4 regions of the Georgenia sp. X1117 genome follow, and region 1 is predicted to be linked to each of the others. Evidence: riboswitches for the same ligand, from Rfam matches in the RefSeq annotation. Region 1 holds a riboswitch; each other region holds the start of a gene.
What was found. Region 1 has a riboswitch for thiamine pyrophosphate ahead of AC3D3D_RS06510 (YkoF family thiamine/hydroxymethylpyrimidine-binding protein). Riboswitches for the same ligand answer to the same signal wherever they lie in the genome.
Positions count from the first base shown of each region.

Region 2: linked by a shared signal. The riboswitch ahead of thiM (hydroxyethylthiazole kinase) and the one ahead of AC3D3D_RS06510 (YkoF family thiamine/hydroxymethylpyrimidine-binding protein) in region 1 are both predicted to bind thiamine pyrophosphate.
Region 3: linked by a shared signal. The riboswitch ahead of thiM (hydroxyethylthiazole kinase) and the one ahead of AC3D3D_RS06510 (YkoF family thiamine/hydroxymethylpyrimidine-binding protein) in region 1 are both predicted to bind thiamine pyrophosphate.
Region 4: linked by a shared signal. The riboswitch ahead of AC3D3D_RS10010 (thiamine ABC transporter substrate-binding protein) and the one ahead of AC3D3D_RS06510 (YkoF family thiamine/hydroxymethylpyrimidine-binding protein) in region 1 are both predicted to bind thiamine pyrophosphate.

Region 1 is NZ_CM173492.1:1,432,760-1,440,453, forward strand. Features, by position in the region: gene AC3D3D_RS06495 (aldehyde dehydrogenase family protein) at 1-294, opposite strand, end outside; gene AC3D3D_RS06500 (DNA-3-methyladenine glycosylase I) at 390-1,067, shown strand; gene AC3D3D_RS06505 (homocysteine S-methyltransferase family protein) at 1,169-2,218, shown strand; TPP riboswitch at 2,315-2,422, shown strand; gene AC3D3D_RS06510 (YkoF family thiamine/hydroxymethylpyrimidine-binding protein) at 2,470-3,174, shown strand; gene AC3D3D_RS06515 (ECF transporter S component) at 3,171-3,770, shown strand; gene AC3D3D_RS06520 (ABC transporter ATP-binding protein) at 3,767-5,497, shown strand; gene AC3D3D_RS06525 (energy-coupling factor transporter transmembrane component T family protein) at 5,494-6,339, shown strand; gene AC3D3D_RS06530 (NtaA/DmoA family FMN-dependent monooxygenase) at 6,344-7,693, shown strand; gene AC3D3D_RS06535 (response regulator) at 7,660-7,694, opposite strand, start outside.
Region 2 is NZ_JBYMUV010000002.1:7,080-14,773, reverse strand. Features, by position in the region: gene AC3D3D_RS15160 (HAD-IIA family hydrolase) at 1-165, shown strand, start outside; gene AC3D3D_RS15155 (TenA family protein) at 379-1,080, opposite strand; gene thiD (bifunctional hydroxymethylpyrimidine kinase/phosphomethylpyrimidine kinase) at 1,077-1,922, opposite strand; gene thiE (thiamine phosphate synthase) at 1,919-2,566, opposite strand; gene thiM (hydroxyethylthiazole kinase) at 2,563-3,390, opposite strand; TPP riboswitch at 3,382-3,478, opposite strand; gene AC3D3D_RS15135 (hypothetical protein) at 4,127-4,285, shown strand; gene AC3D3D_RS15130 (potassium-transporting ATPase subunit F) at 4,282-4,371, shown strand; gene kdpA (potassium-transporting ATPase subunit KdpA) at 4,371-6,041, shown strand; gene kdpB (potassium-transporting ATPase subunit KdpB) at 6,044-7,694, shown strand, end outside.
Region 3 is NZ_JBYMUV010000002.1:62,484-70,177, forward strand. Features, by position in the region: gene kdpB (potassium-transporting ATPase subunit KdpB) at 1-1,824, opposite strand, end outside; gene kdpA (potassium-transporting ATPase subunit KdpA) at 1,827-3,497, opposite strand; gene AC3D3D_RS15380 (potassium-transporting ATPase subunit F) at 3,497-3,586, opposite strand; gene AC3D3D_RS15385 (hypothetical protein) at 3,583-3,741, opposite strand; TPP riboswitch at 4,390-4,486, shown strand; gene thiM (hydroxyethylthiazole kinase) at 4,478-5,305, shown strand; gene thiE (thiamine phosphate synthase) at 5,302-5,949, shown strand; gene thiD (bifunctional hydroxymethylpyrimidine kinase/phosphomethylpyrimidine kinase) at 5,946-6,791, shown strand; gene AC3D3D_RS15405 (TenA family protein) at 6,788-7,489, shown strand.
Region 4 is NZ_CM173492.1:2,174,329-2,182,022, reverse strand. Features, by position in the region: gene AC3D3D_RS10030 (glycerophosphodiester phosphodiesterase family protein) at 1-330, shown strand, start outside; gene AC3D3D_RS10025 (maleylpyruvate isomerase family mycothiol-dependent enzyme) at 414-1,061, shown strand; gene AC3D3D_RS10020 (ABC transporter ATP-binding protein) at 1,074-2,381, opposite strand; gene AC3D3D_RS10015 (ABC transporter permease) at 2,375-4,141, opposite strand; gene AC3D3D_RS10010 (thiamine ABC transporter substrate-binding protein) at 4,138-5,328, opposite strand; TPP riboswitch at 5,385-5,490, opposite strand; gene AC3D3D_RS10005 (DUF4235 domain-containing protein) at 5,519-5,794, opposite strand; gene mnhG (monovalent cation/H(+) antiporter subunit G) at 5,877-6,257, opposite strand; gene AC3D3D_RS09995 (MrpF/PhaF family protein) at 6,254-6,640, opposite strand; gene AC3D3D_RS09990 (Na+/H+ antiporter subunit E) at 6,640-7,410, opposite strand; gene AC3D3D_RS09985 (Na+/H+ antiporter subunit D) at 7,407-7,694, opposite strand, start outside.

The DNA of each region.
Region 1 (7,694 bases):
CCGCCGCGGGGCGGTCCACCGCCGCAGGTGGCGCACGACGTGGTCGAGCTCGCCGATGGTGAACCCGATCTCGACGAGCCAGGACTCGGTGGCGTGCCGCCCGAGGTCGGCCTCGAGGGCGGCGACGAGCTGGTCGGCGCCCTCAAGGAGCATGCGGCGCAGGTCGGCGAGGTGCTCGCGCCGGCCCACCCGCGGCAGGGTCTGTCCGCGTTCGAAGGTCGCGCGCACGCGGGCGACGGCGTCGGCCACCTCCGCGCCGCTGGTCTCGGGGACGGCGGGTCGCTGCTCGGCCATGCATCGACGCTACCGGGGGCTGTGGACGGACGGCGCGCGGCCGGGGAGTGTGGAGAAGGGCGGCGGCCGCGCCGGTGCCGCGCGAGGATGTGGTCATGGCGAGCACCAGCGCAGCGCAACCACGGACGGGCCCGGACACGAGCCCGAGCCCTACCCCCGACGCGGGCGGGGCGCAGGACATCCCCGGCGTCGTCGTCGGTGAGGACGGGCTGGCGCGGCCGGCGTGGGCGGCGACCGACCCGCTGCTGCGCGAGTACTACGACACCGAGTGGGGCATGCCGGTGCGCGACGAGCGCGGGCTGTTCGAGCGGCTCAGCCTCGAGGTCTTCCAGTCGGGGCTCTCGTGGGTGACGATCCTGTGCAAGCGCGAGGCGTTCCGCTCGGCGTTCGCGGGGTTCGACGTGGACGCGGTCGCCGCGTTCGACGACGGCGACGTCGAACGGCTGCTCGCCGACGCCGCCATCGTGCGGAACCGGCGCAAGATCGAGTCGACGATCGACAACGCCCGCGCGACCGTCGAGCTGCGCGGCCGCGGCGGGCTGGCCGAGCTCGTGTGGTCGCACCGGCCGGAGGCGACCCCGGCGCCGCGCACTCCCGCCGAGGTCCCCTCCACCTCGCCGGAGTCCGCCGCCCTGGCCCGGGCGCTCAAGGCGGCCGGCTTCCGCCACGTCGGCCCGACGACGATGTTCGCCCTCATGGAGGCCGTCGGGATCGTGGACACTCACCTCGTGGGCAGCCACCGGCGTGGCTCCTCGGGGGTCTGGGAGAGCTGAGGGCCGTCCCACCTGGTGGGCACCCGGGGTGGGCACGCGCGCGCACGCGGGCGGCTGCGGTTCACTGCGGCGGTCATCGCCCCGACCCCGAGGAACAGCACATGAGCGAGCAGCCCACCCTGACCGACCGTCTCGACGCCGGACCGGTGATCTGCGCCGAGGGCTTCCTTTTCGAGCTCGAGCGCCGCGGCTACCTCACCGCCGGCGAGTTCGTCCCCGAGGTCGCCCTCGAGCACCCGGACGCCCTGCGCGCCCTGCACCGCGACTTCCAGCGCGCCGGCTCCGACGTCGTCGAGGCCTTCACCTACAACGGGCACCGCGAGAAGATGCGGGTCATCGGCAAGGAGGACCTGCTCGAGCCGCTCAATCGCTCCGCGCTGCGGATCGCCCGGGAGGTCGCCGACGGCGTGCCCGGCAACCTCATGGCCGGCAACATCTCCAACTCCAACATCTGGGACCCCGCCGACCCGGCCCGCCAGGGCGAGGTGCGGGCGATGTTCGAGGAGATGGTCGGCTGGGCCGTCGAGGAGGGCGCCGACCTCATCGTCGGGGAGACCTTCTACTACGCCGGGGAGGCGCTGACCGCCCTCGAGGTCGCCCGCGCCTCGGGCCTGCCCGTGGTCCTCACCCTCGCGCCGATGGCGCTGGAGGAGATGGCCGACGGCGTGGGGATCGTCGAGACCGCGCAGCGTCTCGAGCAGGGCGGGGCCGACGTCGTCGGGCTCAACTGTTTCCGCGGGCCGGCCACCATGCTGCCGTGGCTGCGGGAGATCCGCGCCGCGGTGTCCTGCCACGTCGGCGCGCTGCCGATCCCCTACCGCACCACCGCCGCGGAGCCGACGTTCTTCAACCTCTCCGACGTCGACGCCGCCACCCCGGTCCCCCACGGCCGCGCCTTCCCCACCGGCCTGGACCCGCTGTACACCAACCGGTACGAGATCGGCGCCTTCGCCCGCGAGGCGTACGACCTGGGCGTGCACTACCTCGGCGTGTGCTGCGGCGCGGCCCCGATCCACGTCCGCCAGGTCGCCGAGGCGGTCGGCCGGACCACCGAGGCGAGCCGCTTCTCCGAGCGCATGGAGAACCACTTCATGTACGGCAGCCACGACCGGCTGCCCGAGCACATCGCGGCGCTCGGCTCGCGCGCCTGACCCGCGGCGGCGGGCCGGGACGGCCAGGACGGACGGGGGTGGCCCGGCCCGTCCTGGACACCGGTCGACAGCCGGTCGCCCCACCGGTTACGGTCGGCACAACCCCCGGGGAGCGCCTGCCGGCGCTGAGAGTGCGGAGAGACCGCAGACCCGCTGACCTGATCCGGTTCGTACCGGCGTAGGGAGCAGGGAGCCTGTCGGCACACCGCGCCGGCGGGACTCGACGACACCCGCGGGCCGAGGACGGCACCGTGCACACCCAGCAGACCGAACCGCGCGACCACCCGACCGCCCCGGACGCGTCCGGTCGTGGCGCCCCCGCTCCCACCCCCGCCGAGCTCGGCATCGGGATGCGGCTCAGCGTCCACCCGCACACCGACGACTTCGCCGAGGTCATCGGCGGCGCCCTGGCCGACGTCGAGGAGCAGGGGCTCACCGCCGGCCTTGTCACCGAGACCGACACGGTGAGCACCTGGGTCGGGGCCCGCGAGCAGCCCGCCGAGCAGCGCCTGGTGGCCTACGCGACCGGCCTCGTCGCCGCGGCCTCGCGGGGCTCCGGGGGCGGGCACGTCGTCGCCCACATCCTGCTCTCGCGCGGCTGCCCCGGCGAGGTGACCTGCGACCTCCCGACGGGGGCCCGGGCTCCCCGCCCGGTCCCCGTCGACCTCGCGCGGACCGGCATCGACGCTCAGGCCCAGTGGTCCCTCTACCCCCTCCTCGACGGGTCCTCGGGCGGCGGCGAGCACATGGACCACATCATGGGGGCGATCGAGGGCGCGCGACGCCGCGGCACCGCCGCCTCGCCGGCGCACTACGCCACCCTGCTCGAGGGGGACCTCGCCGACGTCCTGACCACCGCGTCCGACGCCTGGGCCGAGGTCGGCACCGCCGTGCCGCACGTCGTCGCTCACCTCACCGTCTCGGTGGGCTCGCCCAGCCTGGGCGGGCGGGCATGAGCCCCCGCGAGGCCCGGACCGGGCCGGGGCCGTGGGCGCTGAAGGACCTCGTGCTCGTGGTGGTCCTCGGCGCCGTCTTCGGGTTCGTCTACTGGGCGCTCGTCCAGGCCTGGAGCGGGCTGCGCCTGCTCATGGGCCCGGCCGGCGACCTGTCCGAGCACGTGCTGTTCGGCGGCTGGCTCATCGTCGCGCCGATCGCGGTGGCGATCGTGCGGCGCCCCGGCGCCGGCGTGCTGGCCGAGGTCATCGCCGCCGTCATCGAGTTCGCGTTCCTCGGCTCCCCGGTCGGCCCGCTCCTCGTCATCGCCGCCGTGCTGCAGGGCGTGGGCTGCGAGCTGCCGTTCTTCCTCACCCGGTATAAGCGGTACGGCTGGGAGATCTTCGCCCTGGCCGGCCTGCTCGGCGCGACGCTCGTGTTCTTCTACTCGGCGTTCCGCTCGGGCTGGTACGGCCAGGACATCTTCGCCCTGCGGCTCGTCATCCAGGCGCTGTCCGGCATCGTGCTGGGCGGCCTGCTCGCCAAGGTCGTCGTCGACGCCCTCGCGCGCACCGGCGTCACCGACAACTTCGCCATCGGCCGGGCGGGGACCTCGTGACGAGCGCCCGCCCGGCGGGCTCCCCCGCGGTCGGGGTCACCCCGTCCCCCGACGGCGCGGCCACCGCCGTCGCGGCCCTGCGCGTGGCCGACCTCGCCGTGCGCTTCCGGGGCAGGTCCGAGCCGGTGGTGTCCGGTGTGTCCGTGTCCCTCGACGCCGGTGAGCAGGCGGTGGTCCTGGGACCCTCGGGGTCGGGGAAGTCGACGCTCCTGCACGCGGTCTCCGGCGTCGTGCCGCACACCGTGTCGGCGCAGGTCACGGGCGAGGTCTCGGTCCGGGGCGCCACCGACGTCGACTCCCCGGTCGTCGACCGTTCCCGGTACGTCGGCGTCGTCGCGCAGGACCCCTCTGCGGCGGTGTGCCTGCCCGGGGTGGCCCAGGAACTCGCGCTGCCGCTGGAGAACCACGGCACCGACCCGGATGAGATCGACGGCCGGATCGACGCGGCGCTGGACGCCGTCGGCGCCGCGCACCTGCGCGACCGCTCGAGCGCGGACCTGTCGGGGGGCGAGTCGCAGCGCGTGGCGCTGGCCGCCGCGCTCGTCACCGACCCGGACGTGCTGCTGCTGGACGAGCCGACGTCGATGCTCGACCCGGCCGGGATCGCCGCGGTGCGCGGCTCGCTCGACCGGGCGCGTGCCCGCCACGACCCGGCAGTCCTGCTGGTCGAGCACCGGCTCGACGAGTGGGCCGGCCCCGCGGGCCTGGCCGGGCTCCCGGAGCGGGCGGTCGCCCTCGGCCGCGACGGACGGGTGCTCGCGGTCGGGCCTACCATCGAGGTGCTCCACGAGCACGCGGCCGACCTCGTCGCGGCGGGCTGCTGGCTGCCGCTGGAGGCCGAGCTGCTCGCCGGCACCGGCGCGCCGGGCGGACTGGCCGAACCTCGCAACACCCGCCTCCTGGCCGGGCTCGCCCCGTCCGGCGACGGCCAGGTGGGTCGGCCGCCGTCACCCGCTGTGCCCGGCCCGGTCGTGCTCGCCGCGCGCGGCCTCGACGTCGGGCGGCCACCGCTGCGCGGCGGAGCGCCCGACCCGGTGCTGGCGGGCGTGGACCTCGCGCTCCGCGGCGGCGAGGTGGTCGCGGTGCTCGGCCCCAACGGCGTCGGCAAGTCGACCCTGCTGCTCACGCTCGCCGGGCTGCTCGACCCCCTGGCGGGTGATCTCGTCGGCGAGCCCGCCGGGCTCGTCTTCCAGAACGCCGAGCACCAGTTCCTCGCGCACACGGTCGCCGACGAGGTCGGGTACGGCCGGACCGGACCGGACAGCGCGGCCGCGGTGGCCGACCGGCTCGAGCGGCACCGGCTGGACCACCTGGCCGACCAGAACCCGTTCCGGCTCTCCGGCGGGGAGAAGCGGCGCCTGAGCCTGGCGGCGATGCTCGTCCACGAGCCGGCCACGCTGCTGGCCGACGAGCCCACCCTCGGGCTCGACCGTGGGGACACGATCGCCACCGTCCGGGCGCTGCGCGACGAGGCCGCCGCCGGCCGCGCGGTCGTGGTCACCAGCCACGACCTGCGCACGGTCGCGGCGCTCGCCGACCGGGTCGTGCTGCTCGCCGGTGGCCGGGTCGTCGCCGACGGACCGACCCACGAGGTGCTGCGCTCCCCGGGGCCGCTGGCCCGCGGCGGTCTCCGGCTGCCCGAGCTCGTCGCCTGGCTGCTCGACCACGTCGCGCCGGAGGAGCTCGGGCCGGTGCTCCGACGGCTCGACGAGGTGGTCGCCGCATGAGCGTCCTCGCGCGCGAGCCGCTCGCCCACGCCCCGCTGACGCGGCGCAACCCCACGGTGAAGCTGGCGGCGCTCACGGTCGTCTCGGTCGCCGTCGTGTTCGTGCTCGACCCGGTCACGCCGGCGGTGCTCTACGTGGCGGCGCTCGTCGCGGTCGCCGTGGGCACCCGTGCGACCGCCCGCACGCTCCTGCTCGGGCACGTCCCGTTCCTCGCGTTCGGGCTCGGCGTCCTCGTCGTCAACGCCCTCACCCGACCCGGGGAGGTGCTGTGGCAGTGGGGCGTGCTCCGCGTGACGGTCGAGGGGCTCAGCGTCGGGGGCGCCCTCGGCATCCGCTGCCTGGTCATCGGCGTGTGCGTCATCGGTTTCCTGCTGTCCACGGACGGCGTCGCGCTGATGACGAGCCTGCACCACAACGCCCGGCTCGGCGCGCGTCCCACGTACGCGGTGCTCGCCGGCTACCGGATGCTCCAGGAGATGCCGCGGGAGTGGAGCACCATCCGGCACGCCCACGCCGTCCGCGCGACTCCGCGACGGGCCGCGTCACCGCGCCCGCGCGCATCGGTCAGCCCGGCCCGCCGAGCCCGGCCCCCGCGCGGGCCGCGGCACATGGCGGGCGTGGTGTTCGCGCTGCTGGTCGTCACGGTGCGCAAGGGCGAACGGATGGCGCAGGCGCTGGAGTCGCGCGGCCTGGGACTGTCGCCACGCACCACCTGGCGGCCCACGCCCGTGCGGCCGGCGGACTGGGCGCTGCTGGCCGGCGTCGTCGTCGTGCTGGCCGCCGTGCTCGTGGCCGGCCACCTGGCCGGGACCCTGAGGGGGCCGGGTGCGCTCTTCGGATAGGTCCATGCACCTGGTCGCCCTCGTCGACGCCCCCACCAGCCAGTACGCGCAGGCATGGCGGCATCCGCTGACCCGCACCGACTGGCTGACGGCGGGCTTCTACGCCGACCTGGCCCGCACCCTCGAGCGCGGCCGGTTCGACATGATGTTCTTCCCCGACGCCCTTGCCGTCCCCGAGGACGGCAGGGGCAGCGTCGCCACGGCCCTGCGCACCGGTGGGAAGGGCACCATCCACCTCGACCCGGTGACGCTGGCCGGCGTCGCCGCGAGCGCGACCACCCACCTGGGCGTGGGCGCCACGATGTCGACGACCTTCCTGCCGCCGTACGCGATCGCCCGCACCATGCTCAGCCTCGATCACCTCTCCGGCGGCCGGACGGCGTGGAACGTCGTCACCTCCACGACCGACGCCGAGGCGAGGAACATGGGGATGGCGGCGATCCCGCCGAAGGGTGAGCGCTACGACCGGGCCGACGACGTCGTGTCCACCGTCCTCGACCTGTGGCACTCGTGGCAGCCGGACGCCCTGGTGCAGGACCGGGAGCGGCGCGTGTTCGCCGAGTCCGACCTGGTCGGACGGGTCGAGGGCGGGCTGAGCCGCGGCCCGCTCTCGCTGCCGCCCGGACCGCACGGTCACCCGGTGCTCATGCAGGCCGGCGCCTCGCCGCGGGGCCGGGACTTCGCGGCGCGGTGGGCGGAGGTGGTGTTCGTCGTCGCCGAGGACGCGGCGGCGATGCGGCGTCTGCGCACGGACCTGCGCGAGCGCGCGGCCGCCGCCGGCCGGGACCCCGACGAGCTGCGGGTGTTGGCCGCCGTCCAACCCGTGGTGGGCCCGACCGACGCCGCGGCCCACGCCAGGCTCGCCGAGCTGGCGGACCTGCTCGACGAGCGCGAGGTGCTCGTGATCCTCGGGCGGCTCCTGCACGCCGAGGGGCTCGCCCCGGACGCTCCGGCGGTGGACCTGCTGATGGCGCACCGGGGTGCGACCGGTAGCGAGGGCTTCGAGGACATGCTGCTCCGGGCGAGCCGGGCCGAGGACCTCACGGTGCGCGAGCTGGCGGTGCGCCAGGCGATCAGCCAGCTCAAGCCGATGCCGGTCGGCTCGCCGCGGACCGTGGCGGACGAGCTGTGCGCGATCGTCGAGGCGGAGGCGGCGGACGGGTTCGTCGTCATGTCCGCCCTGCTGCCCTCCTCGCTGGCGGACTTCGTCGACGGCGTGGTCCCCGAGCTCCAGCGGCGCGGTCACCTGCGCCGCGAGTACGCGGGCACCTCGTTGCGCTCGCACCTCGGGCTGGGGCCGGGGCACGCCCCCGCCGGTGGCTACCGGCCGACGGCGACCAGCCCCGACTCGTAGG
Region 2 (7,694 bases), on a different replicon from region 1:
ACCACCTTCGCCTGCCTCCCGCGCGGCGGTCAGATGCACCCTGATGGTGTGGAGACCTCACAGGCGGGTTTCTTCTCCCCGGATGAGCTTCCGGCACCGTTGCTCCCCATGCACCCGCGGTGGCTCACCGACGCCCTCTCAGGCGACACAGGACTCATCGACTGATAGGACGCATCCCCTTCGGGGCGCATGGTGTCAAAAGCGCTGGCGCTTCTCGTGCGGAGCACCGGCCTGAGCGCGCCGTTTACCTTGATCAACCCCGGGTCCGGTCTCCCACCGTCCGAGCAACACCACCGGACGGTAGGAGTCTCCAGGGCGGCGACCAGCTCTCGAAAGATCATGATGAGCGCGCGCCCAAGGGCGCACCGACCAATGACCTCAGATGGGCCAGGTCTCCTGCCGGTGGGCGGCGTCCCAGAACATCCACTCGTACTGGGTGGCGCGGTGGAACGCGGTGTGCATGCGCGCCAGTGTGCCGGGGCTGGCCTGGTCGGCGAGGTGGTCCACGATGTCCCGGGCGGTGTCGGTGGCGGCGGTGAAGTCTGGATCGCCGTAGGTGGCGATCCAGTCCCCGTACGGGTGCGTGCTCAGGTCACCGACGGCGGCCTTCAAACGGGTGCCGACGTCGTCGTAGACCCAGAAGCACGGCAGGATGCCGGCCGCGAGGACCGGGTAGTTTCCGGCTGTCGCGAGGCTCAGCAGGTAGGAGGTGTAGGCAACCGTGGTCGGTGAGGGCTCGGCGGCGGTGAGGTCGGTGACGTGGGTGGCGTGCAGCTGCCGCTCGACCTCGACCACCTCCCGCGCGGCCTGCGCCCAGAATGCCATTTCCTCCGACGCCTGGGCCTGAGCGGCGGCCGCGGCCAGGACCCGGCCGTAGTCGGCCAGGTAGAGCGCGTCCTGGGCGAGGTAGTGCCGGAACGTCTCTTCCGCCAGGGTCGCGTCGCTCAGCTGGTGCAACAAGGGCAGCGCGTCGATCGCCTCGCGGACCCTGGCCGTGCGATGCCACGCCACGGTGCTGAACACGCCAGTGTCGTCGTGGTCGCGAATCGTCTCGGGCATGGAGGTGTGTGGGCTGGTCATCGGTCGCTGTCCTTCCAGTCGTTCTCGTCTTTCCAGATGTCGTGGCAGTGGTGCACGGGGCCGGGTCCGTGGCCGATGTGGAGCGCGTCGGCGGCCCGCAGGGTGCCGGTGAGCCAAGTCTTGGCCTGGCGGGTGGCCTCTAGCAGGGACCCGGTGCGCGGGGCGAGTGCGGCGATCGCGGAGGACAGGGCGCACCCGGTGCCGTGGGTGTTGACCGTGGCTACCCGCGGGCCGGTCAGCAGCTGCTCGCCCGCGTCGTCGAGCCACAGGTCGGTGGCGTGTGCGTCGCCGCCGAGGTGGCCCCCCTTGACCAGCACCCGCGCGGCGCCCAGCTCCCGGAGCGCGATGGCCTGGGCGCGCATGGTGTCGAGGTCTTCGGCGGGGTCGGCGTCGAGCAGCACGGCGGCCTCGGGGACGTTCGGCGTGATGAGGGAGACGTACGGCAGGAGTTGGCGCATCGGCTCGACGGCGTCCTCGGCCAGCAGCCGGGAACCGGCGGTGGACACCATGACGGGGTCGAGGACCACAACCGGCACCGCGTCGGAGCGCTTGTCGAGGAAGGCGAGGACGGTCTCGATGGTGGCCGCGGAGGCGAGCATCCCGATCTTGGCGGCGTCAACCGCCACGTCGTCTACGAGGGTGTCCAGCTGGGCGCGGACGAAGTCCGCGGGGACGACGTGGACACCGGTGACTCCCTGGGTGGACTGGGCGGTCAGTGAGGTGAGCACCGCGGTGCCGTAGGCACCCAGTGCGGAGAAGGTCTTGAGGTCGCCTTGAATACCGGCCCCGCCGGAGGGATCGGAGCCGGCGATCGTCAGCGCGATCGGTGGGCGGGGGTTCACGGTTGCCCGTCCCACGCGGCCCGCAGGCTCGCGGCCGCCACGGCTGGTTCCTCCGCGGCGCACACCGTCGAGACGACCACCACGCCGGCGGCGCCGCTGTGGCGCAGCATGCCGGTGCGTTTCGTGGTGATGCCGCCGATGGCGACGACCGGCCACGGGCTCGCGGCGGCCACCGCAGCCACCCCGCCCGGGCCGATCGGAGTGCCGTGGTCAGGCTTGGTCGCCGTCGGCCACACCGGTCCAACGCCGAGGTAGTCCAAGACGCCGTCACCGAGCCCGCGTGCTGTGCGAACCTGCTCGATCGTGCTGACCGACAGCCCGACCATGGCGTCCGGCCCGAGCAACTGCCGGGCCTGAGCAGGCGGCATGTCGCGCTGACCGACGTGGACGCCGTCGGCGCCGATGTCCTGAACGAGGTGGACCCGGTCATCGATAATCAGCGGCACCCCGGTCCCCGCCAGCACCTCGCGGACCGCCACGCCGAGGGCGACGAAGTCGGCGTCGGTGGCGCCCGGGTCACGCAACTGCACCACGCTGACCCCGCCCGTGACCGCAGCCTGCACGGTCGCGGGCACGCCCCGTGGGCCGCACAAACCGGTGTCGGTGACCAGGTAGAGGCTGAGGTTCACCGGTCGGCGGGTCACCGGAGCACCACCTTCTCGGTCAACTTCTGCGGGTTGAGGGTGGCGAGAGAGTCGAGCAGCGCGACGGCGAAGCTCCCCGGCCCGGCGGCACGCTCGGCCGCGACCTCGGCGGCCACGGTGTATGTCGCGGTCGCGGCCGTGGCGGCCAGGAGCGGGTCGTCGGTGGTGGCGGCGAAGGCAGCCATGAGCGCGCCCAGCGCGCACCCACCGCCAGTGACCTGGGTCAACCATCGATGGCCGTTGTCCACCCGCACCAGCCGGGTGCCGTCGGTGAGGTGGTCGACCTCCCCGGAGACCGCGACGATGGTGCCGTGCTCCCGGGCCAGCGCCCGGCCGGCGTCGAGGGCGTCCTCGGCGGCGTCGACGCTCTCCGGGCCCCGCCCACCGCTGCCCCCACCGGCCAAAGCGAGAATCTCTGAGGGGTTGCCACGGACGAGTGCCGGGGAGGCGTGGGCGAGCAGGTCGACGGCAACCCGGGTGCGCCAGGCGAGCCCACCCACCCCGACCGGGTCGAGCACCCACGGGGTGCCGGCCGCCGCGGCGGCACTGACCGCGCCGTGCATCGCAGCCACCGTCGCCTCTTGGGGCGTGCCGAGGTTGACCAGGACCCCGTCGGCGACGGCGGCGAACGGCCCGGCTTCCTCCGGGTTATCCACCATCGACGGACTGGCGCCGACCGCGAGCAGGACGTTCGCTGTCCACTGAGCGACGACGACGTTGGTCAGGCACTGCACCAGCGGGGCATGCCCGCGCATCGCGGCCAAGGCCTCGCCCACAGCGGCAGCATCGAGTGGGACAGTAGGGACGGAAGAAGGTGCCGACATCGGCGACGTTCCCTTCGCTAGTACGAACTAGATCAGGTTCAACGGGTGTGATCTCAGCCGTACCAGCACGGCACCCCGCGTCATTCACCAGCCTAACATCCGCACCGTTCCCCGCACCGTGCCCTCGCTTCAGCGACCGCAAAAGGGTCGCGCCTCGGACCGTCCGGGCGTGCTGTCACCAGTGCCCGACGCGCGTTCCTTGGCCGCCGCAGCCCTCACCATGGCGCCTCACCAGACAACGGCTGCGCAACCTTTGAATGTGCAGTCGACTTCGGACGATCGTGCAGTGGACTTCGGAACCTGACATACCCCAGAAGCCTCATCACCACATGATGCCTCACAAACTCGCTGCTCTGGAAGATCTGAGACGCAACACGGTGCGACGACTTCACGAGACACCGCCGCTCGGTATCGACCCAGCTCGAGACGATCCCTTCGCCGCTCGGCTGTGTGTCTCGTAAAGCTGTAGGTTTCCGCAACGCGACTAGGTAGGCCGTCGGCAGTGTGTGGCGTGGAACGCTGCGAGTTGTGTTGGAGGCCCTATCTAGCGTCCCCACAGCGAATGGTGACGGTTTTGCAGATTCCGGTGTGTGGGAGCCCAGTGTGGTGTCGCACCGAGTGCTGTCGGTGACCTGAGCCCCAGCCGGGGGACGACTGGCGTAAGCAGTCCATGAGGATCGGCTCGAGAGCCGTATGGATTCCGTGAGGACGCCTGTCCCGCCGCCGTGAACGGTGTGTGCTCGGTATCGCGCCGCACCTCGGCGTGCGACCGCCGGACGGCGGCCGCCCCTACTCAGAACGGAGTCCTGCTGTGCTCGACGTCCTCTCCGTGGTCGGCGTGATCGCCCTATTCGCGGTCGTCGCCCTCATCGCGCGGGCGGTGGAGAAGCTGTGATCGTACTCGAGATCCTCGCCCTCCTCCTCGGTCTCGCCGCGATCGTGTACCTGTTCATCGCCCTGCTTGCACCGGAGCGTTTCTGATGGACTGGCTCTACCTCGTCGCGAGCGTCCTCACACTCGTCGCCGCTCTCGCGGTCGTGTACCGCCCGATGGGCGACTACATGGCCTGGGTCTTCACCGCCCCAGTCTCCTCGCGCTGGGAGACGCGCGTGTTCGCCGTCCTCGGCGTCGACTCCTCCCGCGAGCAGTCCTGGCCCGCCTACCTGCGGTCCGTGCTGCTGTTCTCCCTGGTGGGCGTCCTCGCGCTGTTCGGTCTCCTGCGGCTCCAGGAGCTGTTGCCCTACTCCCTGGGCAATGAGTCGATCGATTCGGGGGTCGCGTTCAACACCGCGATCTCCTTCGTGACGAACACCAACTGGCAGGCGTACTCCGGCGAGGACCTCTCCTACACGGTCCAGTTCGCCGGTCTCGCGGTCCAGAACTTCGTCTCGGCCGCCACCGGCATCGCCGTCGCGGTCGCGCTGGTGCGAGGCCTGGCCCGGCGCCGCACGGGAACGATCGGGAACTTCTGGGTCGATCTGCTGCGTGGCACCTTCCTGGTGTTGCTGCCGGTATCGATCCTCAGCGCCGTCGTGCTGATCGCAGGCGGCGTGGTGCAGAACTTCCAGGGCTACGTGGACGTCACGACCGTCGCGGGCGGCACCCAGACACTCCCGGGCGGTCCGGTCGCGTCGCAGGAGGCGATCAAGGAGATCGGCACCAACGGCGGCGGCTTCTACAACGCCAACGCCTCCCACCCCTTCGAGAACCCGACCGGCTGGACCAGCCTGTTCCAGGTCTTCCTTATCCTGCTGATCCCCTTCTCCCTTCCGCGGACCTTCGGGACGATGGTCGGCGATCACCGTCAGGGCTACGCGATCGCCGCGACGATGGGGACCCTGTACCTCGCCTCGGTGTCCGTACTGGCCGCCTTCGAGTTCGCCGGGCAGGGCACCGCCCCTGAACTCGCCGGCGCCGCGATGGAGGGTAAGGAGACCCGCTTCGGCCTGCCCCAGTCCGTGCTCTACGCGGCGACCACCACCCTCACCTCGACCGGCTCCGTGAACTCGATGCACGACTCGTACACGGCGCTGGGCGGAATGGTCCCGATGGTGAACATGCTCCTGGGCGAGATCGCCCCCGGCGGCGTGGGCGCCGGGCTGTACGGCATGCTCGTCATCGCGATCATCGCCGTGTTCGTGGCGGGCCTCCTCGTCGGTCGCACCCCCGAGTACCTCGGGAAGAAGATCGGCCCCAGGGAGATGAAGCTCGCAAGCCTCTACATCCTGGTCATGCCGCTGCTGGTGCTCGGCGGTGTCGCCCTCAGCTTCGCGGTTCCTCCGCTGCGCCACAGCATCGAGAACGTCTCGCTGACCAACACCGGCTCGCACGGCCTGTCCGAGGTGCTCTATGCCTTTGCCTCGGGCGCGAACAACAACGGCTCCGCCTTCGCGGGGCTGACCGCCAGCACGCCGTGGCTGACCACCGCGATCGGCGTGGCGATGCTGCTGGGCAGGTTTCTCCCGATCGCCCTGGTCCTTGCCCTGGCCGGCTCGTTCGCCGCGCAGGACCGGATCCCGGCGACCTCCGGCACCCTGCCCACCCACCGCCCGCTGTTCGTGGGCCTCACCGTCGGCACGGCGCTGCTCGTGACCGCACTCGTCTTCTTCCCCGTCCTCACCCTGGGACCGCTCGCTGAAGGGCTGCAGTGACCATGCCGACCATCGACAAGACCATCCACTCCGAACACTCCGACCCGTCCTCCGCGCCGACGCCCACGTCGTCGCCGGCGCAGCCCCCTGCGCCGCGCCGCACCCTCACCCTCGCGCAGCTCCGCGCCGCCCTGCCAGGCGCGCTGCGCAGGATGACCCCCCGCGCCCAGTGGCGCAACCCCGTCATGCTGATCGTGTGGGTCGGTGCTCTATTGACCAGCGTGATGACCGTCGTCGAGCTGATCGGCGACGGCCCGGCCCCGTCCGGCGGCACTGCGGTGCCGGCGACGTTCTCCGCGGCGATCGCCGGCTGGCTGTGGATCACCGTGCTCTTCGCGAACCTCGCCGAGTCCGTCGCCGAGGGGCGCGGCAAGGCCCAGGCCGCGACCCTGCGCCGCACCCGCACCAGCACCCTGGCGCGCCTCGTCGACGGGTACGACGCTACGGCCGACCCCGGCGCGGAGACCGTGCCGACCGAGGAGATCTCCTCGGCGGACCTCGCCCGGCACGACATCGTGGTGGTCACCGCGGGCGATCTCGTCCCCGGCGACGGCGACATCATCCAGGGCATCGCGAGCATCGACGAGTCCGCGATCACCGGCGAATCCGCGCCCGTCGTGCGCGAGTCCGGCGGCGACCGCTCCGCCGTCACCGGCGGCACCCGAGTGCTGTCCGACCGGATCGTCGTGCGCATCACCTCGACGCCAGGCCAGACCTTCGTGGACCGGATGATCTCGCTGGTCGAGGGGGCCGCCCGGCAGCGCACCCCCAACGAGATCGCCCTAAACATCCTGCTGGCCTCGCTGTCCATCGTGTTCCTCGCGGTCGCGATCACACTGAACCCCATCGCCTCCTACCCGGCGAGCCCGGCCTCGATCACGGTGCTCGTGGCGCTGCTGGTCTGCCTGATTCCCACCACCATCGGCGCCCTGCTGTCCGCGATCGGGATCGCCGGGATGGACCGGCTCGTCCAGCGCAACGTGCTGGCGATGTCCGGGCGCGCGGTGGAGGCGGCGGGCGACGTGACCACCCTGCTGCTGGACAAGACCGGCACCATCACCTACGGCAACCGACGGGCGACGGACTTCGTCCGCGTCGGCGACGCCGGGATGCACGAGCTCGTGGAGGCGGCCGCGCTGTCCTCCCTCGCCGACCCCACGCCCGAGGGCAGCTCAGTCCTCGAGCTCGCACGGGAGCGCGGCGTCGACGTCGGCACCGCGCCGCGGGGGGAGGTCGTGCCGTTCACCGCCCAGACCCGCATGTCGGGCCTGGACCTGCCCGACGGCACCCGCCTCCGCAAGGGCGCGGGCTCTGCGATCCTCGCCTGGCTCGAGACCGAGGGCGTCGTGCCCTCGGCCTCCGACCGGGCGACCCTCGAGGAGCACGTCGAGCGCATCTCGTCCTCGGGCGGCACCCCCCTGGTTGTCGCCTGCCTCACCGGGGACGGGGACGGAGCCGTCCTCGGCGTCATCCACCTCAAGGACGTCGTCAAGGACGGTCTCACCGCGCGGTTCGCCGAGCTGCGCGCCATGGGCATCCGCACCGTGATGGTCACCGGCGACAACCCTCTGACCGCCGCGGCGATCGCGAAGGAGGCAGGGGTCGACGACTTCCTCGCCGAGGCCACCCCCGAGCAGAAGCTCGAATACATCC
Region 3 (7,694 bases), on a different replicon from region 1:
GATGTCGATGAGCTTGGTCGGGTCGGAGTCGAGGTCGACCATGTTCCCGGCCTCCTTCGCGGCGGAGGTGCCAGTGTTCATCGCGACGCCGACGTCGGCCTGGGCGAGCGCCGGGGCGTCGTTCGTGCCGTCACCGGTCATCGCGACGAGCCGCCCGCCCTCCTGCTCCGCGCGGATGTATTCGAGCTTCTGCTCGGGGGTGGCCTCGGCGAGGAAGTCGTCGACCCCTGCCTCCTTCGCGATCGCCGCGGCGGTCAGAGGGTTGTCGCCGGTGACCATCACGGTGCGGATGCCCATGGCGCGCAGCTCGGCGAACCGCGCGGTGAGACCGTCCTTGACGACGTCCTTGAGGTGGATGACGCCGAGGACGGCTCCGTCCCCGTCCCCGGTGAGGCAGGCGACAACCAGGGGGGTGCCGCCCGAGGACGAGATGCGCTCGACGTGCTCCTCGAGGGTCGCCCGGTCGGAGGCCGAGGGCACGACGCCCTCGGTCTCGAGCCAGGCGAGGATCGCAGAGCCCGCGCCCTTGCGGAGGCGGGTGCCGTCGGGCAGGTCCAGGCCCGACATGCGGGTCTGGGCGGTGAACGGCACGACCTCCCCCCGCGGCGCGGTGCCGACGTCGACGCCGCGCTCCCGTGCGAGCTCGAGGACTGAGCTGCCCTCGGGCGTGGGGTCGGCGAGGGAGGACAGCGCGGCCGCCTCCACGAGCTCGTGCATCCCGGCGTCGCCGACGCGGACGAAGTCCGTCGCCCGTCGGTTGCCGTAGGTGATGGTGCCGGTCTTGTCCAGCAGCAGGGTGGTCACGTCGCCCGCCGCCTCCACCGCGCGCCCGGACATCGCCAGCACGTTGCGCTGGACGAGCCGGTCCATCCCGGCGATCCCGATCGCGGACAGCAGGGCGCCGATGGTGGTGGGAATCAGGCAGACCAGCAGCGCCACGAGCACCGTGATCGAGGCCGGGCTCGCCGGGTAGGAGGCGATGGGGTTCAGTGTGATCGCGACCGCGAGGAACACGATGGACAGCGAGGCCAGCAGGATGTTTAGGGCGATCTCGTTGGGGGTGCGCTGCCGGGCGGCCCCCTCGACCAGCGAGATCATCCGGTCCACGAAGGTCTGGCCTGGCGTCGAGGTGATGCGCACGACGATCCGGTCGGACAGCACTCGGGTGCCGCCGGTGACGGCGGAGCGGTCGCCGCCGGACTCGCGCACGACGGGCGCGGATTCGCCGGTGATCGCGGACTCGTCGATGCTCGCGATGCCCTGGATGATGTCGCCGTCGCCGGGGACGAGATCGCCCGCGGTGACCACCACGATGTCGTGCCGGGCGAGGTCCGCCGAGGAGATCTCCTCGGTCGGCACGGTCTCCGCGCCGGGGTCGGCCGTAGCGTCGTACCCGTCGACGAGGCGCGCCAGGGTGCTGGTGCGGGTGCGGCGCAGGGTCGCGGCCTGGGCCTTGCCGCGCCCCTCGGCGACGGACTCGGCGAGGTTCGCGAAGAGCACGGTGATCCACAGCCAGCCGGCGATCGCCGCGGAGAACGTCGCCGGCACCGCAGTGCCGCCGGACGGGGCCGGGCCGTCGCCGATCAGCTCGACGACGGTCATCACGCTGGTCAATAGAGCACCGACCCACACGATCAGCATGACGGGGTTGCGCCACTGGGCGCGGGGGGTCATCCTGCGCAGCGCGCCTGGCAGGGCGGCGCGGAGCTGCGCGAGGGTGAGGGTGCGGCGCGGCGCAGGGGGCTGCGCCGGCGACGACGTGGGCGTCGGCGCGGAGGACGGGTCGGAGTGTTCGGAGTGGATGGTCTTGTCGATGGTCGGCATGGTCACTGCAGCCCTTCAGCGAGCGGTCCCAGGGTGAGGACGGGGAAGAAGACGAGTGCGGTCACGAGCAGCGCCGTGCCGACGGTGAGGCCCACGAACAGCGGGCGGTGGGTGGGCAGGGTGCCGGAGGTCGCCGGGATCCGGTCCTGCGCGGCGAACGAGCCGGCCAGGGCAAGGACCAGGGCGATCGGGAGAAACCTGCCCAGCAGCATCGCCACGCCGATCGCGGTGGTCAGCCACGGCGTGCTGGCGGTCAGCCCCGCGAAGGCGGAGCCGTTGTTGTTCGCGCCCGAGGCAAAGGCATAGAGCACCTCGGACAGGCCGTGCGAGCCGGTGTTGGTCAGCGAGACGTTCTCGATGCTGTGGCGCAGCGGAGGAACCGCGAAGCTGAGGGCGACACCGCCGAGCACCAGCAGCGGCATGACCAGGATGTAGAGGCTTGCGAGCTTCATCTCCCTGGGGCCGATCTTCTTCCCGAGGTACTCGGGGGTGCGACCGACGAGGAGGCCCGCCACGAACACGGCGATGATCGCGATGACGAGCATGCCGTACAGCCCGGCGCCCACGCCGCCGGGGGCGATCTCGCCCAGGAGCATGTTCACCATCGGGACCATTCCGCCCAGCGCCGTGTACGAGTCGTGCATCGAGTTCACGGAGCCGGTCGAGGTGAGGGTGGTGGTCGCCGCGTAGAGCACGGACTGGGGCAGGCCGAAGCGGGTCTCCTTACCCTCCATCGCGGCGCCGGCGAGTTCAGGGGCGGTGCCCTGCCCGGCGAACTCGAAGGCGGCCAGTACGGACACCGAGGCGAGGTACAGGGTCCCCATCGTCGCGGCGATCGCGTAGCCCTGACGGTGATCGCCGACCATCGTCCCGAAGGTCCGCGGAAGGGAGAAGGGGATCAGCAGGATAAGGAAGACCTGGAACAGGCTGGTCCAGCCGGTCGGGTTCTCGAAGGGGTGGGAGGCGTTGGCGTTGTAGAAGCCGCCGCCGTTGGTGCCGATCTCCTTGATCGCCTCCTGCGACGCGACCGGACCGCCCGGGAGTGTCTGGGTGCCGCCCGCGACGGTCGTGACGTCCACGTAGCCCTGGAAGTTCTGCACCACGCCGCCTGCGATCAGCACGACGGCGCTGAGGATCGATACCGGCAGCAACACCAGGAAGGTGCCACGCAGCAGATCGACCCAGAAGTTCCCGATCGTTCCCGTGCGGCGCCGGGCCAGGCCTCGCACCAGCGCGACCGCGACGGCGATGCCGGTGGCGGCCGAGACGAAGTTCTGGACCGCGAGACCGGCGAACTGGACCGTGTAGGAGAGGTCCTCGCCGGAGTACGCCTGCCAGTTGGTGTTCGTCACGAAGGAGATCGCGGTGTTGAACGCGACCCCCGAATCGATCGACTCATTGCCCAGGGAGTAGGGCAACAGCTCCTGGAGCCGCAGGAGACCGAACAGCGCGAGGACGCCCACCAGGGAGAACAGCAGCACGGACCGCAGGTAGGCGGGCCAGGACTGCTCGCGGGAGGAGTCGACGCCGAGGACGGCGAACACGCGCGTCTCCCAGCGCGAGGAGACTGGGGCGGTGAAGACCCAGGCCATGTAGTCGCCCATCGGGCGGTACACGACCGCGAGAGCGGCGACGAGTGTGAGGACGCTCGCGACGAGGTAGAGCCAGTCCATCAGAAACGCTCCGGTGCAAGCAGGGCGATGAACAGGTACACGATCGCGGCGAGACCGAGGAGGAGGGCGAGGATCTCGAGTACGATCACAGCTTCTCCACCGCCCGCGCGATGAGGGCGACGACCGCGAATAGGGCGATCACGCCGACCACGGAGAGGACGTCGAGCACAGCAGGACTCCGTTCTGAGTAGGGGCGGCCGCCGTCCGGCGGTCGCACGCCGAGGTGCGGCGCGATACCGAGCACACACCGTTCACGGCGGCGGGACAGGCGTCCTCACGGAATCCATACGGCTCTCGAGCCGATCCTCATGGACTGCTTACGCCAGTCGTCCCCCGGCTGGGGCTCAGGTCACCGACAGCACTCGGTGCGACACCACACTGGGCTCCCACACACCGGAATCTGCAAAACCGTCACCATTCGCTGTGGGGACGCTAGATAGGGCCTCCAACACAACTCGCAGCGTTCCACGCCACACACTGCCGACGGCCTACCTAGTCGCGTTGCGGAAACCTACAGCTTTACGAGACACACAGCCGAGCGGCGAAGGGATCGTCTCGAGCTGGGTCGATACCGAGCGGCGGTGTCTCGTGAAGTCGTCGCACCGTGTTGCGTCTCAGATCTTCCAGAGCAGCGAGTTTGTGAGGCATCATGTGGTGATGAGGCTTCTGGGGTATGTCAGGTTCCGAAGTCCACTGCACGATCGTCCGAAGTCGACTGCACATTCAAAGGTTGCGCAGCCGTTGTCTGGTGAGGCGCCATGGTGAGGGCTGCGGCGGCCAAGGAACGCGCGTCGGGCACTGGTGACAGCACGCCCGGACGGTCCGAGGCGCGACCCTTTTGCGGTCGCTGAAGCGAGGGCACGGTGCGGGGAACGGTGCGGATGTTAGGCTGGTGAATGACGCGGGGTGCCGTGCTGGTACGGCTGAGATCACACCCGTTGAACCTGATCTAGTTCGTACTAGCGAAGGGAACGTCGCCGATGTCGGCACCTTCTTCCGTCCCTACTGTCCCACTCGATGCTGCCGCTGTGGGCGAGGCCTTGGCCGCGATGCGCGGGCATGCCCCGCTGGTGCAGTGCCTGACCAACGTCGTCGTCGCTCAGTGGACAGCGAACGTCCTGCTCGCGGTCGGCGCCAGTCCGTCGATGGTGGATAACCCGGAGGAAGCCGGGCCGTTCGCCGCCGTCGCCGACGGGGTCCTGGTCAACCTCGGCACGCCCCAAGAGGCGACGGTGGCTGCGATGCACGGCGCGGTCAGTGCCGCCGCGGCGGCCGGCACCCCGTGGGTGCTCGACCCGGTCGGGGTGGGTGGGCTCGCCTGGCGCACCCGGGTTGCCGTCGACCTGCTCGCCCACGCCTCCCCGGCACTCGTCCGTGGCAACCCCTCAGAGATTCTCGCTTTGGCCGGTGGGGGCAGCGGTGGGCGGGGCCCGGAGAGCGTCGACGCCGCCGAGGACGCCCTCGACGCCGGCCGGGCGCTGGCCCGGGAGCACGGCACCATCGTCGCGGTCTCCGGGGAGGTCGACCACCTCACCGACGGCACCCGGCTGGTGCGGGTGGACAACGGCCATCGATGGTTGACCCAGGTCACTGGCGGTGGGTGCGCGCTGGGCGCGCTCATGGCTGCCTTCGCCGCCACCACCGACGACCCGCTCCTGGCCGCCACGGCCGCGACCGCGACATACACCGTGGCCGCCGAGGTCGCGGCCGAGCGTGCCGCCGGGCCGGGGAGCTTCGCCGTCGCGCTGCTCGACTCTCTCGCCACCCTCAACCCGCAGAAGTTGACCGAGAAGGTGGTGCTCCGGTGACCCGCCGACCGGTGAACCTCAGCCTCTACCTGGTCACCGACACCGGTTTGTGCGGCCCACGGGGCGTGCCCGCGACCGTGCAGGCTGCGGTCACGGGCGGGGTCAGCGTGGTGCAGTTGCGTGACCCGGGCGCCACCGACGCCGACTTCGTCGCCCTCGGCGTGGCGGTCCGCGAGGTGCTGGCGGGGACCGGGGTGCCGCTGATTATCGATGACCGGGTCCACCTCGTTCAGGACATCGGCGCCGACGGCGTCCACGTCGGTCAGCGCGACATGCCGCCTGCTCAGGCCCGGCAGTTGCTCGGGCCGGACGCCATGGTCGGGCTGTCGGTCAGCACGATCGAGCAGGTTCGCACAGCACGCGGGCTCGGTGACGGCGTCTTGGACTACCTCGGCGTTGGACCGGTGTGGCCGACGGCGACCAAGCCTGACCACGGCACTCCGATCGGCCCGGGCGGGGTGGCTGCGGTGGCCGCCGCGAGCCCGTGGCCGGTCGTCGCCATCGGCGGCATCACCACGAAACGCACCGGCATGCTGCGCCACAGCGGCGCCGCCGGCGTGGTGGTCGTCTCGACGGTGTGCGCCGCGGAGGAACCAGCCGTGGCGGCCGCGAGCCTGCGGGCCGCGTGGGACGGGCAACCGTGAACCCCCGCCCACCGATCGCGCTGACGATCGCCGGCTCCGATCCCTCCGGCGGGGCCGGTATTCAAGGCGACCTCAAGACCTTCTCCGCACTGGGTGCCTACGGCACCGCGGTGCTCACCTCACTGACCGCCCAGTCCACCCAGGGAGTCACCGGTGTCCACGTCGTCCCCGCGGACTTCGTCCGCGCCCAGCTGGACACCCTCGTAGACGACGTGGCGGTTGACGCCGCCAAGATCGGGATGCTCGCCTCCGCGGCCACCATCGAGACCGTCCTCGCCTTCCTCGACAAGCGCTCCGACGCGGTGCCGGTTGTGGTCCTCGACCCCGTCATGGTGTCCACCGCCGGTTCCCGGCTGCTGGCCGAGGACGCCGTCGAGCCGATGCGCCAACTCCTGCCGTACGTCTCCCTCATCACGCCGAACGTCCCCGAGGCCGCCGTGCTGCTCGACGCCGACCCCGCCGAAGACCTCGACACCATGCGCGCCCAGGCCATCGCGCTCCGGGAGCTGGGCGCCGCGCGGGTGCTGGTCAAGGGGGGCCACCTCGGCGGCGACGCACACGCCACCGACCTGTGGCTCGACGACGCGGGCGAGCAGCTGCTGACCGGCCCGCGGGTAGCCACGGTCAACACCCACGGCACCGGGTGCGCCCTGTCCTCCGCGATCGCCGCACTCGCCCCGCGCACCGGGTCCCTGCTAGAGGCCACCCGCCAGGCCAAGACTTGGCTCACCGGCACCCTGCGGGCCGCCGACGCGCTCCACATCGGCCACGGACCCGGCCCCGTGCACCACTGCCACGACATCTGGAAAGACGAGAACGACTGGAAGGACAGCGACCGATGACCAGCCCACACACCTCCATGCCCGAGACGATTCGCGACCACGACGACACTGGCGTGTTCAGCACCGTGGCGTGGCATCGCACGGCCAGGGTCCGCGAGGCGATCGACGCGCTGCCCTTGTTGCACCAGCTGAGCGACGCGACCCTGGCGGAAGAGACGTTCCGGCACTACCTCGCCCAGGACGCGCTCTACCTGGCCGACTACGGCCGGGTCCTGGCCGCGGCCGCCGCTCAGGCCCAGGCGTCGGAGGAAATGGCATTCTGGGCGCAGGCCGCGCGGGAGGTGGTCGAGGTCGAGCGGCAGCTGCACGCCACCCACGTCACCGACCTCACCGCCGCCGAGCCCTCACCGACCACGGTTGCCTACACCTCCTACCTGCTGAGCCTCGCGACAGCCGGAAACTACCCGGTCCTCGCGGCCGGCATCCTGCCGTGCTTCTGGGTCTACGACGACGTCGGCACCCGTTTGAAGGCCGCCGTCGGTGACCTGAGCACGCACCCGTACGGGGACTGGATCGCCACCTACGGCGATCCAGACTTCACCGCCGCCACCGACACCGCCCGGGACATCGTGGACCACCTCGCCGACCAGGCCAGCCCCGGCACACTGGCGCGCATGCACACCGCGTTCCACCGCGCCACCCAGTACGAGTGGATGTTCTGGGACGCCGCCCACCGGCAGGAGACCTGGCCCATCTGAGGTCATTGGTCGGTGCGCCCTTGGGCGCGCGCTCATCATGATCTTTCGAGAGCTGGTCGCCGCCCTGGAGACTCCTACCGTCCGGTGGTGTTGCTCGGACGGTGGGAGACCGGACCCGGGGTTGATCAAGGTAAACGGCGCGCTCAGGCCGGTGCTCCGCACGAGAAGCGCCAGCGCTTTTGACACCATGCGCCCCGAAGGGGAT
Region 4 (7,694 bases), 740 kb from region 1:
GCCTCGGCGATCGGCTGGCAGTCCCTGTTCACCCTCTACGGCGCCGCGCTCGCCGGGGTGCGGCCGCCGCGGCGCGTCGCCGAGGGCGGGTCCTACGCGCACGCGGCCTGGCGCCTGCGGCGCGCCGTCCTCATGGGCAACCCGCGCGTCGCCGAGCGCCTCGTCCAGATGTCGCACGAGCTGGGCCTGCGGGTCGTCGCCTGGACGGTCGACGCACCGGGCGACGTGCGGCGCCTGCTCGACCAGGGCGTCGACGGGATCATCGCCGACGACGCCGTCGGGCTCGCCGCGACCTTCGCCGCGACGGGCCGCGCGCCCGTCGGTCGCTGACCGATACGGACCGCCACCGGTCGTGGCACCCTGGCACTATCGGCGCCACCGTCCGAGCGGCGGCCGCGACGGGAGGGAGCGCCATGGAGACCTGGGACCGGGACCGGCTGTGGCAGGCGATCGCGCAGGAGCGGGCCCGCCTCGCCCGCGATCTCGAGCCGCTCACCGACGAGCAGTGGCAGGTCCGCTCGCTCAGCAGCGACTGGACGGTCGAGCAGACCCTCGCCCACCTGACCGCGGCGGGCACCACGGGATTCTTCACCTGGCTGCGTTCGATGGTGGGCTCCCGGTTCCGCACCGACGTGCACAACGCGCGGCTGCTGGCGCGGCACCTCGGGTCGACGCCGGCCGAGACGCTCCGGCACTTCCGTGCCACCATCCCGAGCCGGGTCGAACCCTCCCGCACGACCTGGGCGTGGCTCGGCGAGGTCGTCGTGCACGGGATGGACATCCGCACCCCGCTCGGCATCGCCACGGTGCCCGACCCCGAGGCGGTCGAGCAGGTCGCCATCGGCTACGCCGCCAAGGACTGGGCGGTGAACTCGCGATCCGCCGTCGAGGGACTCGAGCTCGTCGCCACCGACGGCATCTTCCGCACCGGTGAGGGCCCGCGGGTCACCGGGACCACGCTCGAGCTCGTCATGGCGATGGCCGGACGGCGCACGTACGTCGAACGGCTCGAGGGGCCCGGCGTGGCCGAGCTCCGCGCACGGTTCCCCGAGGCGGCCTGAGGGCGGGGCGCCTCAGCCGGCCGGAGCCTCCCCCACCCGCACGACGCCGGAGCGCAGCACCGCAACCCGGCCCCGCACCTCGGGCACGGGGCTCGACGGGTCTCCCGCCGACGTCGCACGGTCCTCCATCGAGGTCGGCGGCACGCTGCCCCGCGGCACCAGGGCCCGGGCCGGCTCACCGTCGGTGGGTGCGAGGTCGGTCAGCTCGACGTCGGCCCAGGTCCGGCCGCGCACGTGCCGCACGCCCCGCACACGCACCGGGAGGTGGGCCACGACCTCCTCGTCGGGGCCGCGGGTCGAGTCGCCGGAACGACCGGCGCCCTCGTCGACACCCCCGCCGGCACCAGCGCCGGCCTGGTGATCGGCCTGGCCCCCGACGCCGTCGCCGGGATTCCCGCCGACACCGCCGGCAGTCCTGCCAGCACCATCGCCGGCGTCACCGTCGTCGCGCCCCGGGCCACTCTCGCCTCGTCCGAGGAGCACGAGCGCGCCCGGCGCGAGCGCCACCTCCCCCGCGCCGAGGCCGAGCCGCTCCGCGGCCAGCACCGGGCCGTGCCCGAGGAGCTCGGCCACCTCGCGGTCGGCAGGGGCGTGCCACAGCTCGGCCGGCGTCGCGACCTGCCTGAGCCGACCGCCGGAGAGCACCGCGACCCGGTCGGCCACGGTGGAGGCCTCGTCGAGGTCGTGGGTGACGTGCACCGCGGTCGTCCCGGCCGCCCGCAGGATCGCCGCCAGGTCCACCGCCAGGCGCTCGCGAAGCGCACGGTCGAGGGCCGAGAGCGGCTCGTCGAGCAGCAGCACGCGGGGGCGCGGCGCGAGCGCTCGGGCCAGCGCGACCCGCTGCGCCTGCCCGCCGGACAGGGTCGTCACCGGACGGTCGGCGAGGTCGGCGAGCCCGACCAGCTCGAGCAGCTCCGCCACCCGGGCGGCGCGGGCGGCCCGGTCCGGACGACGTGCCGCAGGGATCGAGCGCAGCCCGTAGGCGATGTTCCCGCCGACGTCGAGGTGGTCGAAGAGCTGGCCGTCCTGGAAGACCAGGCCGACCCCCCGGCGGTGCACCGGGACCCCGGCGAGGTCCGCCCCACCGATCCGCACGCTCCCACCGTCGAGCGGCTCGAGGCCCGCGACCGCCCGCAGCAGGGAGGACTTCCCCGACCCGGAGGCGCCCACCAGGGCGAGCACCTCACCGGGAGCGACGTCGAGGCTCACCCGGTCCACGGCCCGCAATCCGCTCGGGTAGACCACCGAGACCTGCTCGACGTCGAGGCCCGCCGCCCGTGCCGGTTCCGGCTCCGGCACGCGCCCTGCTCCTGTCACCATCCGACGTCTCCTTCCGCCCGGGCCCGCTCCGCGAGCGCCATGATCGTCGCCGTCGTCGCGGCGAGCAGCACCGCCGCGGCCATCGCCGCCCCGTGGGTCTCCGCGCCCGGTCGCCCGAGCAGCCGCACGACGGCGACCGGCAGGGTCGGGTCCGTCGACCGCGCGAGGAAGCTCGTCGCACCGAACTCGCCCATCGACACCGCGAAGGCGAAGCCCGTGGCGACGCCGCCGGCCCGCAGCAGGTGCGGGCCGTCGATCGTCACGAGCACCCGCCACGGCGTCGCCCCGAGGGTGGCGGCCGCCTCCCGCTCACCGGCGGCGACGGACCGCAGCACCGGCACCACCGTGCGCACCACCAGGGGCACGGCCACCACCGCCTGCACGACCGGGACCGCCAGCGCCGAGCCGCGCAGGTCGAACGGCAGCCACCCGGACATCAGCACGAAGCCGAAGCCGACCGTCACCGCCGAGACCCCGATCGGCAGCATGACCAGGGTGTCGAGCACCGAGCCGGTGGCACCGCCCCGCGAGCGGCGGGCGCCTCCCCGCGGTCGGCCGGTCGCGGCGCCCCACGGGCGGCGGGCGACACCACCTCGGGCACGGCGTGCGGCGCCTCCCCGACCACCACTCGTCACCGGCTCCGCGCCCGGGCGCCCCGCGACGACGAGGGCGGCCAGCAGCCCGACCACGAGCGAGACGACGGTGGCGTCGACCGCCGACCGCAGCGAGAGCTCGGTGGCCTCGAGCACGGAGCGCGGCAGGGCCCCGCCGACGTCGGTGGCCAGGGCCCGGAAGTGGTCGAGCGTCCATGACCCGTCCGCCGCCCGCAGCGACCGTTCGACCAGCCCGAGCATCGGCGTCACGAGCAGCCCGAGCACCACCGCGGCGGTGACGAGCACCGCGGGCAGGGTCCGCGTCTCGCGCAGGCTCAGCGGCGTGGGCGGGCGGGGCCGCAGCCGCGCCGGCGCCGAGCGCAGCCGCCCGGCCAGCACCATCGCCGCGACCACCACGAGGATCTGCACGAGGGAGAGCACGGCGGCGGCCCGCAGGTCGAGGTTGCGCGAGGCCTGCCGCCAGATCTCGGTCTCCACCGTCGACCAGCCGAGCGGCGCCAGGCTCCGCACGATGCCGTAGGAGGTCGCGCAGAACAGGGCCACGAGGGCGGCCGCCGAGGCGATCGCGGGGGCCAGCGCCGGCAGGGTGACGGTGCGCAGCGTCCGCCACGGCGAGGCACCCAGGGTGCGCGCGGCCTGCTCGGTGCGCGGGTCGAGCGCCGCCCAGGCCGGCCCCACCACGCGCACGACCACCGAGTAGTTGAAGAACACCAGCGCGGCGAGCAGCGCCCACGGCGTGCGGTCCAGGCCCAGCGGCCCGAGCAGCCCCGCGGGCGCGAGGACCGCCCGGAAGGCCACCCCCACCACCACCGTGGGCAGCACGAAGGGCACCGCCACCACCGCGCGCACGAGGCGGCGCCCCGGGAAGGTGCGCCGGTAGAGCACGTAGGCACCGGGCACGCCCAGCACCACGGCGCACGCCGTGGCCGCGAGCGCCTGGACCACGGTGCGCACCAGCGCCTCGATCGTCGACGGTCGCGCGAGGATCTCGAGGAACGGGTCGCCCGCGGGGATGCCGGGGATCCGCTCGCCGGGCAGCAGCCCGTGCACCACGAGCACCGCCACCGGGGCGAGGAAGAAGGCCGCGAGGAAGAGGACCGGCACCCCGACGGCGAGGGCGCGCGCGGCCCGCCGAGCCGGGCTCACCCGGCGACGGCCTCGTCCCAGGCGCGCAGCCACTCCTCCCGGCCCGCCTCGATCTCGGCGGCCGGGACACCGAGCGGCTCCTCGGCGGGCGGCGCGAACTCGGCCCACTCCTCGGGCAGCGCGGCGGCGTCGTCGACGGGGTACATGTACATCGACCCGGGCAGCGCGGCCTGGACCTCCTCCGAGAGCAGCCAGTCGACGACGGCGCGCGCCCCCTCGGGGTTCGCCGCCCCCGCGACCACGCCCGCGTACTCCACCTGCCGCACGCACGTGTCCATCACCGCCGCGGTGGTCGAGGCGGAGCCGTCCTCGGTGAGGGTGGCGGCCGGCGAGGAGGAGTAGGACAGGGCGACGGGTCGGTCGCCGCCGACCACGGTGAAGTCCACGTAGTAGGCGTCCGACCAGGAGTCGACGACGCGCACCCCGTTGTCCGCCAGGCGCTGCCAGTACCCGGCGAACCCGTCCTCGCCGTACTCGGCCACGGTCGCGAGCAGGAGGGCCATGCCCGGGGAGGAGGTGTTGGGGTCGGTGACGACGGTGAGGTCGGCGTAGGCGGGGTCGGCGAGGTCCTCGAGGTCCGTCGGCGCGGGGCGGCCGTCCTCGGCGAACCAGGCGGTGTCGACGTTGAGGCAGACGTCGCCGAAGTCGATCGGGGTCAGCTCGTCGCTGCCCTCGAGCAGGAGGTCCTGCGCGGAGTCCGGCAGCGCGGGCGAGATGTAGGGCTCGAGCACCCCGCCGTCGATCGCGCGCGTGGCGTAGGCGTTGTCGATGCCGTAGACGACGTCGGCGCTCGGGCTGCCCGCGGAGAGCAGGAGCTCGTTGACGACGCTGCCGGCGTCGCCCGGCGCGGTGACGACGAGCGTGTAGCCCGTGTCCTGCTCGAACTGCGCGACGAGCTCCTCGGGGATGTTGAAGGAGTCGTGGGTGACCAGGGCGACCTCGCCGCCGCTGCCGGAACCCCCGTTGCCGGAGCCGCCGCCCGCGGCCTCGCCGCTGCCGCTCTCCGTGCCCGCCTCGTCGCTGCCACTCCCCGGTGCCGGGTCGTCGGAGCTGTCCCCGCCGCCGAGGGAGCAGCCGGCGAGGGTCAGCGCCAGGGCGGTGGCGCCGAGGAGCCGCGCCGGGCGGACGCGGGCGGTGATCGTCGTCGTGCGGGTGCTGCTGGTCGTACCGGTGATGCTGCTGTGCATGGCCTGCCTCCCGTGTGGGTGCGCAGGGTTCGTCGTCGCGGCGGGTGCCGCGACGACGGAGAGAAGTCCCGACTACCTCCGCCGGTGCTAACCGGATCAGGTTCGAGGGTCTGCGGCGTGCCGCACTCTCAGCGCCACGTGGGCGCTCCCCTGTCGTTCGCCGGCCATGCTACCCCGGCGAGGCGGGGCCTCAGTCGTCGTCGGTGAGTTTGGCCAGCTCGAGCTCCGCGGGCTTGTACCACTTCGCGGCCTGGCGCGTGGCGAGCTGACGGATGAGCCCGATGACGGCGCCCGAGACGGCGGAGAAGATGACGATCTCGACCAGCGAGACCGAGTCGTCGCCGTCGATGGCCTCCGGCGGCTCGTGCCCGGTCACCGCGACCCAGCCCTTCTGCAGGATCTTGTTCGCGGCGATGCCCGCGACCGCGCCGGCGCCGGTGCTGACGATCTTCCAGCCGATGTCCATCTCTGCCCTCCGTGGTCCGGGACGGGCGTCCCGGGGGTTGTCGGTGTCCCGCACGGTCGGCCGTGCGCTCCCGCTGGGACGATCATGCCCCAGTCTGCTTGTACGCGTGGTCCCCTCCGGCGGCCTCGATGTCCTCCGCCAGCTCGTCGGCCACGAGCGCCGACCGGTCCACGCGACCGGTGCGGTAGCCGCCGCGCCCGGCCATGTGCGCGCTGATCGGTGCGGTGAGGAACTGGAACGCGACGACGAGGACCAGGGTCCACCCGATCCGGGAGTCGCGCACCTCGAGAGCCACGCCGATCATCAGCAGGGACAGGCCGAGCACCTGGGGCTTGGCCGCAGCGTGCATGCGCGCGAACAGGTCCGGGAACCGGACCAGCGCGACCGCCGCGACCAGGACGAGCAGGGAACCCGCCACGAGGAAGACACCGCCGAGCACCGAGGCCACCGCCGTCCAGCTCATGACTGCTCCTCCCCCGTCACGCGCGGCGACTCCGGACCGTGCACCGGCGCGTCGTCGTCGTCCATCTCCCGCTCGCGCTCGAGCACCTGCTCGAGCTCCTCCTTGGTGAGGATGCGCGCCTCGTCGGACCGCTCCACCGAGGTGAACCGCGCGATCGTCACCGTGGTGAGGAAGCCGACCAGCGTGAGCACCACGAGGATCGGCACGTAGGCCGCGCTCCCGGTCCAGGCGATGAGCAGCGCGATGAGCGCCACGACGGACGCGGTGACGACGTCGGTGGCCACCGCGCGGTCGAGGGTCGAGGGACCGCGCTCCATCCGCGCCAGCGCGACGAAGATCGCGAGCACGACGATGCCCAGGCACACGTAGACGACGATCTCCATCAGGCCTCACCTCCCGTGCTCGTCCCGGCCGGGTCCTCGGCCGGCGCGGAGGCTGCGGCGCCCTCGACCGAGGGGGCCGGCAGGCGTCCGGCGCGGCGCGACCAGCCGGGGCGGAAGCCGGCGTCGACCAGCTGGTCGTCGGTGGCGAAGGCACGCAGCAGGCGCTCCTCCTGGGCGAGCACGTCGGCGTGCGCCTGCTCGAGACCGCCGGCGACGTCGACGTCGAGGATGTGCATGTAGAGCATCCCGGAGTTGCGCATGGCCTCGACCACCAGCGAGCCGGGCACGAGCGAGCACATGCCGCCGGTGGCGGTGAGGATGAGGTCGGAGTGCGAGCGCATCTGGACGCGGATGACGGCGCCGCGCGGCGCCCGCCCCCGCACGACCAGCGTGACGATGTCCCAGGAGGCGACGAGCACCTCCTTGACGAACACCGCGGCGAGCACGACGACCGCCAGCGGCCGCACGGTGGTGCGTCCGGTGGCCCGCGGCATCGGCATGAGGATCGTGACGAACAGCGCCAGCGCGAAGCCGGCCACGAGGTTGCCCAGCGAGAGGTCGCCCCACAGCAGCACCCACACCACGGTGAGCCCGATGACGAGCTTCCACGACGTCGGGGCCAGGCGCCGTCGGGCGGCGGCCGTGCGGCGGCGCCGGCCCCAGGCGGCGCGGGCGCCGGGCCGGTGGCTGCCCGACGGGCGCGCGGAGCTGGTGCGCGGGTCGGCGGCGGTCTCCACCCCGGCCCGGCCCGGGGTGTGGCGGTCGGTCACGGGACACCCTCCTCTCCGAGCGACGGCTCCTCGCTCGGGGTCTCCACGGGCAGGTCGCCGGACTCCTCGCCCTGCTCGGCGACCTCGTCGGAGATGCCGTCGCCCCGCTCGCCGCCCGGCAGGACGGCCGCGATGTAGGGGGTGCGCAGCATGAGGTCGCGTGCGGCGGTGTCCGCGTAGCGCACGATCGGGCCGGCCGCCACCGAGATGGCCAGCGACAGGGCGACGACGGCGCCCGCCGAGACGGTCATCGTCCGCGGCGAGGGGGTGCCCTGGAGCTCCTC